3 regions of the Synechococcus sp. R60.1 genome follow, and region 2 is predicted to be linked to each of the others. Evidence: predicted binding sites of a transcription regulator. Region 2 holds the regulator's gene; each other region holds the start of a gene.
The links. The regulator NtcA, encoded in region 2, controls nitrogen genes in cyanobacteria. The targets are predictions, from matches to a motif close to GTANCNNNNGNTAC.
Positions count from the first base shown of each region.

Region 1 (4,868 bases), on a different contig from region 2:
TATTGGATCCCCAGGTTGAGCACCGCTGCCGTCGCCCCGGTGGGCCCGCCGTGGCTTTTCACCAGCAGGGGTGGCTTTTCGCCAGCAGGGGCAACAAAGTCTCGGTTTTTGGGGGGATAGAAGAAGGCGTAGGCCACTTCCTTGCCGCCACCGGTGGGAAAAACAATGGGCTCTGGGATCGACAGATAGTCGGGATCCACCGCCACGCTGCTGGAACGGGCCACCACCTCCACTTGGCTGGAGGGTAAGTCTAGGCAGACCAAGGCAGTGGCTTCCGTCGGGGATCCGGCCAGGAAAGCGGCTTTTTCCCCACTCACCTGCAAACCGCTGATCTGGGTGTAGGGCAAGGGGATCCCTGCCAACTGTCCTGAATGGGGATCCAGATAAGCCAGATGAGACAGCCCGTCTTGTTCATAACAGGCCAGGATGCGCCCATCGCCACAGAAGCCGTAGGTGCTCAGGCCAAACACCCACTGCGGCTCTCCAAACTCCGCTTCCATAGGGCAGAGGGGAATGGGGCCCTGGGGATCCCAGCGATAGAGGTTCCACCAGCCGCTGCAATCGGAAACAAAGTAGAGATCCCCTTGCGGTGACCACTGGGGCTGGAAGATCGACTCGGCAGGGCCACCGGCCAGCTTTTGAGGTTCTCCCAAGCTGCCGTCAGGGTTCACCTCAGACCGCCACAGCTCTGTGCCGTCCCAGGGCATTTGGGGGTGATCCCAGGTCAGCCATACCAAGGTCTGGCCGTCTGGACTGAGGCGCGGGCTGGCGTAGAAGTCGTGCCCAGAAGCCAAAATCTGCTGGGATCCGCTTTCCAAGTCAATCGAGACAAGGCTGTTTTCCGGCTCTCCCTGGCGGCTGTGATCCTCCCGCACACAGAGGATGCGTCCACGCGCCCGATCCACCACCCCATCTGCATAGCGATAGGGGCCTGCTTCCGTCAGGGGCTGGGGATCTGAACCCGGCAGCAGGCGGTAGAGCCGTTGGTCAGCGAAGTTGCAAAAATACACTACCCCTGCCGACACCCAATAAGCTCCGCCTCCATACTCATGCACCCGCGTCCGCACATTGAAGGGTGCTGGCGTGAGTTCCACAGGGATCCCGTCGGCAGAGCGCCGCATCAACACATTGCGCCCTTTTTCTTGCGGGCGACCCTCCGTCCAGTAGAGATCCCCCTGATCCCAAACCATCTGTCCCAAGCGCAGGGATCCCGTCACCACCAGGTCAGCGGTAATCGGGGATCGCCAAGATCCATAGCCAGCCTGTTGCACCATAAGCTGTTAACTCTCAACTAATTCTCGACCCCAGAACCCCTATTATGCCGGCAGCAAGGGATCCCTGCCTTTGCCTACAGCCTGTGGGGAAAGGGCTCGGATTCTGGGAAAAGGTATCCCGCGATACAATTCTCTCCGGGCCGAATGGGTTTGATGGAACACGTTAAGGCAACAGGGACGCACGACGCTTTCTCGACTGCAGGATTAGCCTTTTCCTCTGTTGATGTTGGGAAGGCATTCGGTGAAAGCCTCAGCCGACTGCAGTTGGGCAAATTTAACACATGGGCGAGGTGATGAGCTAGGTGCTTCCCTCTATTGGCCGGGCTGCTGCAACAACTGGACTTCTTAATACCCTTTGCACTCACTTCGTTTCGGAGATCACCGATGGCTCTATCATTTAATCGTCGTCAAGTGCTGAAAATGGGCGCTCTGGCCGGAGCCGGGGCGGCCCTGGGGCCGCAGATCTGGGTGAAGCGGTCTGTGCCCGCCTACGCCCAGGGAGAGACCATTCGCGTTGGCATTTTGCACTCCCTCAGCGGCACCATGGCCATTTCGGAAACCAGCGTGGTGGATGCGGAAAAGCTGGCCATCAAAGAGATCAATGCCGCCGGTGGGGTTTTGGGCAAGCAGATCGAGCCGATTATCGAGGATGGGGCTTCCGATTGGCCAACCTTTGCCGAGAAAGCCACCAAATTGATCGATGTGGACAAGGTGGCAACGGTGTTTGGATGCTGGACTTCGGCCAGTCGCAAAGCCGTGTTGCCGGTGTTTGAATCCAAGCAGCACCTGCTCTGGTATCCCGTGCAGTACGAAGGACAAGAGTGCTCCAAAAACATCTTCTACACCGGCGCTGCCCCCAACCAGCAGATCGAGCCTTCGGTGGAATGGCTGCTCAAGAACAAGGGCAAAGAGTTCTTCCTGGTGGGATCCGACTACGTGTTCCCCCGCACGGCCAACACCATCATCAAGGCCCAGTTGGAAGCCCTGGGGGGCAAAGTGGTGGGTGAAGACTATCTGCCTTTGGGCAACACAGAAGTTACCCCCATCATCAGCAAGATCCGGGCCGCTCTTCCCAATGGCGGTGTGATCTACAACAGCTTGAATGGCGACAGCAACGTGGCCTTTTTCAAACAGTTGAAAGGGGCAGGGCTGGGGCCGGATCGCTATCCTTCCATGTCCGTCAGCATTGCTGAAGAAGAGGTACAGGCCATCGGCCCCGAATTCTTGGAAGGGCACTTCGCCGCCTGGAACTACTTTATGACGGTGGATACGCCTGCCAACAAGAAGTTTGTGGAAGCTTTCAAGGCAGAATACGGCCAAAACCGCGTCACCAACGACCCGATGGAAGCCGCCTACATCATGGTTTACATCTGGAAGCAGGCAGTGGAAAAAGCGGGAACAGTGGAAATCGACGCCGTGCGGCAGGCAGCCTATGGCCAGACCTTTGATGCCCCAGAAGGCTTGGTAACCATGAACACCAATCACCACCTGACCAAGTATGTGCGGATCGGCCAGGTGCGCTCTGACGGTTTGTTTGATGTCATCTTTTCTACGGATGCCGTGGAGCCGCAGCCCTGGAACCAGTTTGTGGCAGAGACCAAGGGCTTTGCCTGCGATTGGTCAGATCCGGCCAAGGGCGGTCGCTACAAAGTCAGCTAGTCCTGGCCAGGGCTGGGATCCCTTGCCGTTTGGATAGGGTCGGGGATCCCGCTCTGCCGCTTAAGAAGCTTCCCCGGTCAAGTTGGAAGGAGGATCCCCTGCCGATGACCTTGCTCTTGGATAGCTTGTTTAACGGCCTTAGCATCGGCACCGTCTTGCTGATAGCCGCTCTGGGCTTGGCCATTGTTTTCGGCCTCATGGGGGTCATCAACATGGCCCATGGGGAGCTGATGATGTTGGGGGCCTACACCACTTTTGTGGTTCAAAATGCCTTTCGTCCCCTAGGGGATCCCTGGCGGGATCTGTACATCTTCCCAGCTTTGGTAGCTGCCTTTGCCGTCACGGCTCTGGTGGGACTAGCCCTGGAGCGGGGGGTGATTCGCTTTTTGTATGGCCGACCCTTGGAGACCCTTTTGGCCACCTGGGGCGTGAGCCTGATCCTGCAGCAGTTTGTGCGCAGCGTCAATTGGGTGCTGGCTTTCCGCTTGGGGGCCTTCGCGGTGCTCTTTTTCGGCGGCTGGTGGCTTTTGTCCAGGCGAACGGATTGGCCGCGCCTCAAAGGGTGGACGCTGGCGCTGCTACTGGTGCTTTCCACGGCCATTGCAGCGGTGGGGGGGCGGGTGCTGGCGCAAACCTATGCTTTAGCAGTCACTCAACCCTGGTTTGGAGCCCAGAACAAAGATGTGACCGCTCCCCGTTGGCTGGGGGGTGGGATCCCGGTGGGCAGCCTGTTTTTGCCCAATACCCGCCTGTTTATCATCGCCCTCACTGTCTTCTGCATCCTAGGGCTGTACTTCTTCTTGCAACGCACCCGCTGGGGGCTGCGCATCCGGGCGGTTACCCAAAATCGGGCCATGAGCGCCTGTGTAGGGATCCCTACGCAAAAGGTGGATGCCCTCACCTTTGCCGTCGGCTCGGGTCTGGCGGGAGTGGCCGGCGTAGCGGTCAGCCTGCTGGGATCCGTGGGGCCGAACACCGGCCAAAACTACATCGTGGATACCTTTATGGTGGTCGTCGTGGGGGGTGTCGGTAAGCTTTTGGGCAGCATTGTGGCAGCGCTTGGGATCGGGATTGCCAACTTTGTCATCGGTTCCGGGACGCTGGCTTTGATTTTTCCCAACGTGCCCATCCTGACCGATACCCTCAACTTTTTTGCCACCACGAGCATGGCCAAGGTGATGGTCTTTGCTTTGATCGTGGCCTTTTTGCAGGTGCGACCTCGGGGCCTTTTCCCCGAAAAAGGTCGTATGGTGGATGCCTAGGGAATGATCTCGCTTGGCGAAAACTCTAGGACCAGACTCTCCATCTTCTACTCCCTCACAAAGCCCATGAAACTGGTTCATTCCCCCCGTGCTGATCATGAAGTGGCTGCTCCCGCCGCGGGTGGGGATCCCAATTCTTCTCGCAAGCTTCTGTGGGAGGCCGGGATCCTCATCGTTTTGGTGCTGGCCTTGATCTTTGTGGCCCCAACTGTGCTGTCTGGCTTTCGGCTCAACTTGTTGGGGCGGTTTCTGGCCCTCAGCATTGTAGCTTTGGGAATCGACCTCATCTGGGGCTATACCGGCATGCTCAGTCTGGGACATGGGGTGTTCTTCGCCTTGGGGGGCTACGCTCTGGGGATGCACCTGAAGTTGCAATTGCCGGAAGGTCAGATACCGGAGTTTTTCAGCCTCTACGGGGTAACGGAATTGCCCTGGTTTTGGTACCCCTTTTATTCGTTTCCGTTTACGGCTGTTGCTGTTGTCTTGATCCCGGCTTTGGTGGCAGCAGCCCTGGGGTATTTGGTGGTGAGAAATCGCATTCGAGGGGTTTATTTTTCCATTTTAACTCAGGCCACCACGATTATTTTCTTTAACTTCTTCAACGGCCAACAGCGCTTAATTAATGGCACCAACGGCCTGACCAACTTCCAGACTTTGTTTGGCCTGGATGTCA
Region 1 covers NZ_JANSIA010000052.1:898-5,765, forward strand. Annotated here, with positions in the region: gene NW834_RS08490 (S9 family peptidase) at 1-1,274, opposite strand, end outside; gene urtA (urea ABC transporter substrate-binding protein) at 1,659-2,933, shown strand; gene urtB (urea ABC transporter permease subunit UrtB) at 3,038-4,195, shown strand; gene urtC (urea ABC transporter permease subunit UrtC) at 4,199-4,868, shown strand, end outside.
Region 1: urtA (urea ABC transporter substrate-binding protein) is a predicted target of NtcA. The motif match lies at 1,388-1,401, and genes of this name have one in related genera.

Region 2 (4,868 bases):
TGTTTCAACTGATCGGCTTGAAAAACGCTCAAACAAATGATCTGGTGGGGCTGATAGGCTGTCAAGCGTTCTGTCAGGTTGGCGGCGCTCACCCTGAACCCATCCAGGGCCACCAGCTCATCGCCGGCCCAGATGCCTGCTTTTTGCGCCGGGGATCCCATCTCTACTGCGCTGATGCGATTGCCCTCGCCGTTGAAATTAAGGCCCAAGTAAGGGCTGGGGTTGGGGCGGCTGAATTGGGCTTTGAGGGTGAGGCCAAAGGGGTGTAGGTAAGTGTTGTAGTCTAGCTCTTCCGTGCCTTCCACATAGGCGGAGAAAAACCGGCCAAGATCGGCACCGGCTGCCCGCTCAAACGCCTCCCGCAAGTCTTGGTCGCTGTAGCCCTTCTCTGACCGACCAAAGCGCTGCCACAGATCCTGCAAAGCCGTATCCAGGGATCCCTGACCGCCGGAAAGGTGGCGAATGTGCAGATCCAGCAGCCAACAGACCAAAGCCCCTTTTAAGTAATAAGAAACCTGGCTGTTGAGGGTGTTTTCGTGGGGGCGGTAGAGTTTGATCCAGGTGTCGAAGCTGGACTCCCGCAGCGATTGCACGGCCCGGCCCGGAGTACGCTGCAAGCGGCCAATCTGTTCGGAAAGAACTTTTAAAAAATCGCCGGCACTGAGGATCCCTGCCCTCAATAAGATGACGTTTTCGTAATAGCTGGTCGCCCCCTCACAAAACCACAGACATTCCAGATAATTTTCCTGGTTGTAATCGATCTTTTCCAATGCCAGAGGACGCAGACGCTTGACATTCCAGGCATGAAACAACTCGTGGGCCATCAGAGCCAAAAACCGACGATAGGACTCTGGCTGATGCAGCTCTAGCCCAGAGTAAAGAAGGGTGGTGCTGTACTTGTGCTCAAGGCCACCAAATCCTCCCGGCGACAAATGCACAATGAACCAGTAGCGGTCGTAGGGTAGCCCACCAAAAAATGCGGCTGTGGTTTCGACAATGGCCTTGGCATCGGCAACGGCCCGATCGACATCCAGAGTGCCCGACCCCCAAACCACAAGGTAATGTGGGATCCCTTCCACCTCAAACGATTGCATCCGATGCAGGCCCACCTCCACCGGGCTATCCACCAGCTCGTCATAGTCCTCTGCCACAAAAGACTGGCCGGAAGTGGGATCCTCAGAAGGAGAGGTCAAGGGCCGCAAACTGGTGGCGATGCGCCAATCGGGCTTGGGGGGGATCACCGTCAAGGTGTAAGGTTCCCGCTCGCGACCGGGCACGTAGAGGAAGAGCGCTGCCCCGTTGAAATAGGCGTGGGTCAAATCCAGATGGTTTGTGCGCACCGTCAGCTCATAGGCATAGACCCGGTAGCACACCTTCACGGCAGAACAGCCCGGCGGATCGATCTGCCAGGTGTTCTTGTCCACCTTCCGCCAGGCCAAAGGGATCCCTTGCTCAGTTGCCGCCTGAAACTCCTGCACATGACGGGCATACTCCCGCACCAGGTAGGATCCCGGCGTCCACACCGGCAGTCGCAGCCGCAAAGGCACCTCTGGATCCACCTCTTGGATCTGCAGTTCCACCTCCAGCAGGTGATTGGCCGGATCCGGCATCCGCACTGTGAAATGCTGGCGGCTCAGTTGAGAAGGTGCAGCAACAACAGCCTCCGGGCTCCCCATAGATAGATAGATAGATAGAATGTTCCAACCCACTCCACTCTCTACCGCCAAGGGCCGACGCAACCCCCAGCGACAATGGCTCTTATCCTAACCCCTGCTTTCGGTTGGGGATCCCTTTCTGGGGCAAAAACGAGACTCAAAAATGTAGCACGTGCTACAAAGATGCCTGGGCAGAACCTTCTACTTTAGGGTAAATCTTGGTATCATCATCGATTCTGAAGTCAAGGGGTTGCAACCTAGCCTAATGCTTCTAGATTGATCTTAATAGGTTGATCTTAGGTATAAACTGACCTTAAAAGGTTAATGAGTATGGCGGTGGCCGTAGCGGAAAAATCTCTGATCACAGCCTTCAAGCAATTGGGAGGCCCTCACCATCCTCCGGTTATCGAAACGTTTGAGCGCGGGAAGACCATTTTTTTTCCAGGGGATCCGGCGGAGCGGGTTTACTTTTTGGTAAAGGGAGCGGTTAAGCTCTCGCGGGTCTACGAAATGGGGGAGGAAATCACCGTCGCCCTCCTACGCGAAAACAGCATCTTCGGCGTGCTCTCCTTTATCACGGGACAGCGCTCCGACCGCTTTTATCACTCGGTGGCTTTTACGCCTACCGAGTTACTCTCTCTACCGATCGAGCAGGTGGAAAAATCCTTGCAGGAGAACGCCGAACTGGCCATGTTGCTGGTTAAAAGCCTGTCGTCCCGCATTTTGCAAACGGAGATGATGATCGAGACGCTGGCTCATCGCGACATGGGATCCCGTCTGGTCAGCTTTTTGTTGATCCTCTGTCGCGATTTCGGAGTGCCTGGCCCGGATGGGGTCACCATCGATCTCAAGCTGTCTCACCAGGCCATTGCCGAGGCCATTGGCTCAACCCGCGTCACCATCACCCGCCTGTTGGGAGAGCTGCGCAAGAAGAAGTACATCTCCATTCACAAGAAGAAGATCACCGTACACGACCCGATGCGGCTGAGCCATCGCTTTGCCTAGAAGGAAGAGGAGAACACCTCCTGAGTAGCACCTTGCCCAGGCAAACCCCGCTCGATGGTTGGTTGAAGCTCTACCCGGCTTATGTTCAGTCTACTGCTGCAGCCTTGAAGAATCTCTATACCTAAAGGACAGACTTAAAGTTTTCTGGAAGCTGACCGGATCGCGGGCAAAAACCTACTAGTCTATGGGGGGATCTGGCTTTGGCCAGAGCTATCTAGCCAATTGCTGAGGTGTAACTGTGGAAACAGCCATCGAGTGGATTACCGCCCATGAGATCCTCGACTCGCGAGGGCGTCCCACCCTAGAAGCCCTGGTGGGTCTAGCCAATGGGGCAACGGGCTTGGCGCAGGTTCCCAGCGGTGCTTCGACCGGCACCTTCGAGGCCCACGAGCTGCGGGATGGGGATCCCAAACGCTACGGCGGTAAGGGTGTGCTGAGGGCGGTGGAAAACATCCTTGGCCCCATCCAGTCGGAGCTGCAGGGAGAAGATGCCCTCAACCAAGCCCGTATTGACCAGTTGCTGATCGACCTGGACGGCACCCCCAACAAGTCCCGCCTGGGGGCCAACGCTATTTTGGCAGTTTCTCTGGCGACAGCCAAAGCGGCTGCGGAAGCAGTGGGCTTGCCTCTTTACAAATACCTGGGGGGGCCCTTTGCCAACCTGCTGCCGGTGCCGCTGATGAACGTGCTCAACGGCGGCGCCCACGCCGACAACAACGTCGATATTCAAGAATTTATGCTTGTGCCCATTGGAGCGGCCAGCTTTCGCGAGGCGCTGCGCTACGGGGCTGAGGTGTTTGCGGTACTAAAACAAGTGCTGCAGCAGAAGGGGCTGTCCACCGGTGTGGGGGATGAAGGGGGGTTTGCTCCTGATCTCGACTCCAATGCGGCGGCTTTGGATCTGCTGATGACGGCTATTGAACAGGCAGGCTACAAACCGGGAGCAGATATCGCCTTGGCCTTGGATGTGGCCGCCAACGAGCTGCTGCAGGATGGGCAATATCACTTTGAGGGCAAAGCCCACAGCGCGGCTGATATGGTGGCTTACTACCAGCAACTGCTGGCCAACTATCCCATCCTTTCCATTGAAGATGGGCTAGCGGAAGAAGACTGGGCCGGTTGGCAAGCCATGACCGCTCAACTGGGATCCCGGGTACAGCTGGTGGGAGATGACCTGTTTGTAACCAACCTGACCCGCCTGCAAAAGGGTATCGACAGCGCCGCCGCCAACGCCATTTTGATCAAGCCCAACCAAATCGGCACCCTGACGGAGACCGTCTCGGCCATCCAATTGGCAGTTCAAGCCGGCTTTCGCACCATCATCAGCCACCGCTCTGGCGAGACGGAAGACACCACCATTGCCGACTTGGCGGTGGCCACCCGTGCCGGGCAGATCAAAACCGGATCCCTCTGCCGCAGCGAGCGCATTGCCAAGTACAACCAACTGCTGCGCATCGAAGACGAGCTGGGGGAAGCGGCAGTTTATGCCGGTCGGGTGGGCCTGGGTCCTAGAGCTCGCTAACTTCCCGTTCCGTCCCAGGGGATCCCTAGCACCTGCACCAAAAAGGCCCAGCGGTCGGCAGCTTCCTCAATCAGCTTGCTGGTGGGCTTGCCGGCCCCGTGCCCTGCCTTGGTGTCGATGCGGATGAGGATGGGCTGGGATCCCCCCTGGGCTGCCTGCAGGGCAGCGGCAAACTTGAAGCTGTGGGCGGGCACCACCCGGTCGTCGTGATCTGCGGTGGTGATCAGGGTGGCGGGATAGGCAGTGCCGGGCTTGAGGTTGTGCAGAGGGGAATAGGCGTAGAGGGCCTTGAATTCCTCCGGGTTCTCCGGGGATCCGTACTCGGAGATCCAGGCCCAGCCGATGGTGAACTTATGAAAGCGCAGCATGTCGAACACCCCCACTGCCGGCAGGGCCGCTGCAAACAGCTCCGGCCTCTGAACCAGGCAGGCCCCCACTAAGAGGCCGCCGTTGCTGCCGCCGGAGATGGCCAACTTGGCGGGGTTGGTGTAGCCATGGGCTATCAGCCACTCGGCAGCGGCAATAAAGTCGTCGAACACCTTTTGCTTGTTGAGCTTGGTGCCCGCCTGGTGCCACTCTTCTCCGTACTCGCCGCCGCCGCGCAAACTTGGCTGGGCATAGACACCGCCCATTTCCAGCCAGGCCACCAGACCCACTGAAAAGCTGGGGGTAAGAGAGATGCCAAA
Region 2 covers NZ_JANSIA010000103.1:4,901-9,768, reverse strand. Annotated here, with positions in the region: partial or broken gene NW834_RS12215 (M61 family metallopeptidase) at 1-1,676, opposite strand, end outside; gene ntcA (global nitrogen regulator NtcA) at 1,986-2,660, shown strand; gene eno (phosphopyruvate hydratase) at 2,899-4,182, shown strand; gene NW834_RS12200 (prolyl oligopeptidase family serine peptidase) at 4,179-4,868, opposite strand, start outside.

Region 3 (4,868 bases), on a different contig from region 2:
TAGGTATCATCCCCCCAGTACAGGTAAACGGGCACGCTTCGACCGAGTGATTTACGAGATGCTTTTCCCCTACTTCCTCCATTTTGCGTAGGTCAGTTCCCCTTGTCTAAGCGGTTTGGCTGGGATCCCTGCTCAGCTTGGTGGAGGGAGTCAGTCCAAGTGAAGATACCGAGCCCAGCTTGACTCAAGTTGTTTAAGAATAGGTCAAGTACTCGCCCTGTCTGGCGAAAACAAAGGCATCTTTACATAACTTTCATAATCCAGAAGTCTCCGCAGCTCAAAAAGTTCTGTATTCCCACTGAAGAGGTTTCGTAGACCTTCTCCTACAGTTGAATTAGGAGCAGAGACTGCAGGGTTAAAGATTATGGATGGCATTGGCGAGTTTGAGTTTAAGGTGCAAATCTTAGCCCGTTGCATGGGATCCGCCCTGGGTCTGGGCCGTCCTACTCGTATTCAGATTCACTATTCCAACTCCAATTCCCAGAACGCAGTTAGAGCCAAGGAAGGTTGGTCTGGATCCCGCTTAGGCGATCAAATCCCTTCTCCTAATGCCGAAGGTGAAAGAGGATCTCAAGGTCAAGTGTTAGCCTGTGTTGCCTGAAGAATCTTTTGAGAATCGGTCTGTGGTAGGTCAGGAGATCTTCGATTGCGGCAATCCAACATTTGATTGAAGATTGAGATAGAGCTTTTTGTAGTTTTTCCTGCTGTTCTTCTTTGCTTTTTACAGAGACTTGTTCTTAAGATTGAAAACCCAACTTTGATAACTCTTCGATGCCTTTTGTCTTGTAGAGTCTTGTGAGTCAGCCGGTTCTTTGTTTTTGTTGAGGGGTACTTTGTCCGGCTGGCGCGATAAGAGGTTGCGCTCTTCTTCGTTGTCTCCTTGCCTCTGGGGATATAAGCTAGAACTTCGTCCCACCGACGCAATCGGAAGGTGACTTGGGGCGTATGAACTTGTGCCCAACAGGCTCCGGAGGGTTATGGAACGAGCAACGCAACGGTGGCACGGTTTTCTGCTGCGCGATTTTCCCATCAAGGCTTGGCAGCAGGGAAGCCTTTTGGGTCGTCTATTGGGATCCCTGCAAAGTTGGGGGAAGAGCAGCATATTGGTTCAAACTTCCGACCGGATTGGCCTGGGGCTAGTGCTGCTCTACTGGATTTTCTCTGCACACAGCTCCACCGGCATCCTGGGCCTGATTTTGCTGGCTATGGCTGCTCTGGTGGGCCTGTGCGCTTTGGTGGAAATGCCGATTGGGCTGCCGCTGCATCTGCCCCTGGGCCTTTTCTGGGGAATTGCCACCTTGGCAACGATTCTCTCTCCGGTTGCCTACGCAGCACGGGATGGCTGGCTGAAGTTGACTCTCTACCTGGCTGGTTATCTGTTGTTGCATCGTCTGCTGCGCAAACCCCAATTCCGAGATGGGATCGTTGGATCCCTGCTTTTGGTCAGCTTGGTGATGGGGATCCATGGCCTGCGGCAATACTTATATGGGGCAGCGGAACTGGCCACCTGGGTGGATCCGGAGTCGGGTTTGGCGGGTCTGACGCGGGTGTACAGCTATCTGCGCAATCCAAATCTGTATGGGGGCTACTTGATCCCGGTCATTCCCCTGGGGCTGGCCGCCACTTGGATTTGGCCCAGTTGGGGGGCGAAACTCCTGGCCGGGTTTACGACGGCGGTGAACCTGATTTGCCTGTTGCTCACCTACAGTCGTGGCGCCTGGATTGGGGGGCTGGCTATGCTGACCCTGATGGCCGTGTTGTTGGCGCAGTGGCACTCTATCGATTTGCCGGCTCGTTGGCGGCGTTGGGCCTTGCCGGTTCTGTTGAGTGGAGGGGGGGCCGCTTTGTTGCTCGGAATCCTGACGGTACGCCCTCTGCGGCTGCGGGTGCAGAGCCTTTTTTGGGGGCGGTTGGATACCAGCAACAACTTTCGCCTCAATGTCTGGGCGGCGGTCTTGGACATGATCCGCGACTTTCCCATCTTGGGGATCGGCCCCGGCAATGTCGCCTTTAACCGCGTCTACCCCCTTTACCAACGAGGCAACTTCAGCGCCCTCGGAGCCTATTCGGTGCCTCTGCAGCTCACCGTGGAGACTGGCTTCATCGGCTCCTTAACTTTCGCCTGGTTCCTCTTGGTGCTCTGGGATCACGGCTGGAGATGCTGGAAAACTTTGCTCAACTTGCGGGATCCGCAGGGTCTATGGGTGGCAGCAGGCTTGGCCGCTTGCACCGGCATGATGGCCCACGGCTTGGTGGATACCATCTGGTATCGTCCCCAGGTACAAATGCTGTGGTGGCTTGCGGTAGCGCTTATTACAGCCAGCTTGGCCTCTCTCAGCCCTCAGCCGCTTACAGATGCTGGTGAGACGCCAGTGGGGACTTCCTCCCGTTAAGGTAGCTTAAGCTTGGCCTTCCGGTCTTGACGGGAGCAAATCCAGAGTGGTAAGCATCTTCAGTAGGAGATAAAAATGTATCTGTTTTTACAATTTGCAGGTGTCAGTAGTGTTAGAAATTAGCGGAATTATCCGGGGTGCAGGAGGCAAATGAAAAAAATCGAGGCCGTAATCCGGCCATTCAAGTTGGATGAGGTCAAAATTGCTTTGGTCAATGCCGGGATTGTCGGCATGACTGTAAGTGAAGTGCGGGGCTTTGGTCGCCAAAAGGGACAAACCGAGCGTTACCGGGGATCCGAGTACACGGTAGAGTTCCTACAAAAGCTGAAAGTGGAGATCGTGGTTGAAGATGACCTGGTGGATACGGTGGTGGAGAAGCTGATTGCAGCGGCTCGCACCGGCGAAATCGGGGATGGCAAGATTTTCATCAGCCCCGTCGAAAAAACCATCCGCATCCGCACTGGCGAGCTCAACCAAGATGCCCTATGAGAAGGAATCACGTTCAGGGTTTGGGTTGCCCGGCCTGAGCCTCGTGTGAGTTTGCTTCATGTCTCTTTTGCTGTATATCTGATGAGGTGTTCTTGCCCTACTTTTCGGGTAATGTGTTGCGAGAAGTACTGTCACTTTAGGTGAGTCGAAAAGCATGAGTACGACAATGATCCAAAAGCTCAAGAGCCAGGTGCCCCAGTGGCTTTGGCGACCGGCCAAGTGGAGTCTGACTGCCGCTCTAATGGCTGCGCTGGTTTTTCTATTCGGCCAGGGAACTGCCTTTGCTCAAGAGGCCGAGGAAGTTCAGAAACACGCTGACGTTGTTTGGACGATCGTGTCGGCGGCCTTGGTGTTCTTCATGCAGGCAGGGTTCGCCATGGTGGAGACGGGCTTTACCCGCGCCAAGAATGCCGCCAACATCATGATGAAGAACTTGATGGACTTCTGCATGGGCTGTTGCGCCTTCTGGTTCATTGGGTTTGGCCTCATGTTCGGCAACAGTGGTGGCTTCTTCGGCACCGACTGGTTTGCTTTTGGCTGGCAGCAGGCTTACGAGGCAGACGGCTGGCCTTTCACCTTTTTTGTTTTCCAGATGGTGTTTGCCGCTACCGCCGCCACCATTGTTTCCGGAGCGATGGCGGAGCGCACCAAGTTCTTGGCCTACTTGATCTACTCCATCGTTATTTCTGGGCTAATCTACCCCATCTCTGGGGGTTGGGCCTGGAACGGGCTGTTCGGCGACTACAACGGCGGCACAGCCGGCTGGCTGGAAAATCTGGGCTACATCGACTACGCCGGGTCGGGGGTGGTGCATTTGGTAGGGGGCGCTGCGGCCTTGGCAGGTGCGATCGCGCTTGGCCCTCGCATTGGCAAGTACGGCCCCAATGGAGAGCCGCGGGCTATTCCCGGCCACAACCTGCCGCTGGGGATGTTGGGGGTGTTTATCCTCGCCTTGGGCTGGATCGGGTTTAATGCCGGTTCCACCACTGCAGCCTCTGTCGATATTGGCTGGATTGCCATGAATACGCTGCTGGCAGCTTCGGCTGGAGCAATTGGGGCGATGTTCACCTCTTGGGTTCATTTTGGCAAGCCGGATATGACCTTTGCCGCCAACGGTGTCCTGGCCGGCTTGGTGGGGATCACTGCCCCTTGCGATAGCGTCCATCCTTTGGGTGCTCTGATCATCGGCTCGGTGGCCGGGATTCTGGTGGTGATTTCGGTGGTGATCCTGGATACGGTGCTGAAAATTGATGACCCGGTGGGCGCGATTTCGGTACACGGCACCTGTGGTATCTGGGGGGTGTTGGCAGCAGGGATCCCCTTCTTTGCCAATGCCAACTATGCTGAAGAGGTCACCTGGGCCCAATTTGGGGTACAAGTGGTGGGCGCTCTGGCCTACTTCCTCTGGCCCTTTATTACCTGCTTGATCCTGTTCTTTATCCTCAAGGCTGTAACCGGCCTGCGCACCAGCGCCGAGGAAGAGATCGCCGGTTTGGATGTGGGCGAGCATGGCAACGTGGCCTACCCCGACTTCGTTACTGCTGCCACCGATTCGGAGCAATCTTGAGCCGTTGTGCTCGGTCTGACCTGGGGTTGCCGGATCGGAGCATTGCTGAACTGAGCATCAAATGAGCATCAAAAGGGAGGGTCAGGGCTGGCCCTCTCTTTTATGGCTTGCTGATGTATTTGGTGGCATTGGTGTAGGTGGTTACGGGTAGGAGGGGAGAAATAGCTCAAAATCGAGGTGTGGGACTTGGAATCGAGATGAAAAGTCAGATGGGTGAGACTGTTTTCTCTCGTCTTCGGCAGGGGATCCTTTTGGGTTTGAGGACAGGGGGGAAAGTCCTGCTGGGGGTTGGAGCTTTGCTGGGGTTGGGAAGTTTGGTTGCCCCGCCTGCTCTGGCCCAGACGGATCTCACGGCTCTGGAACAGGCTCTCCCACCCGAGGCTTGGGCTGAGCTACAAACCTTACTGAAAACTCAGCAA
Region 3 covers NZ_JANSIA010000011.1:2,499-7,366, reverse strand. Annotated here, with positions in the region: gene holA (DNA polymerase III subunit delta) at 1-35, opposite strand, end outside; gene NW834_RS02980 (IctB family putative bicarbonate transporter) at 978-2,393, shown strand; gene NW834_RS02975 (P-II family nitrogen regulator) at 2,544-2,882, shown strand; gene NW834_RS02970 (ammonium transporter) at 3,037-4,449, shown strand; gene NW834_RS02965 (ammonium transporter) at 4,659-4,868, shown strand, end outside.
Region 3: NW834_RS02975 (P-II family nitrogen regulator) is a predicted target of NtcA. The motif match lies at 2,471-2,484, and genes of this name have one in related genera.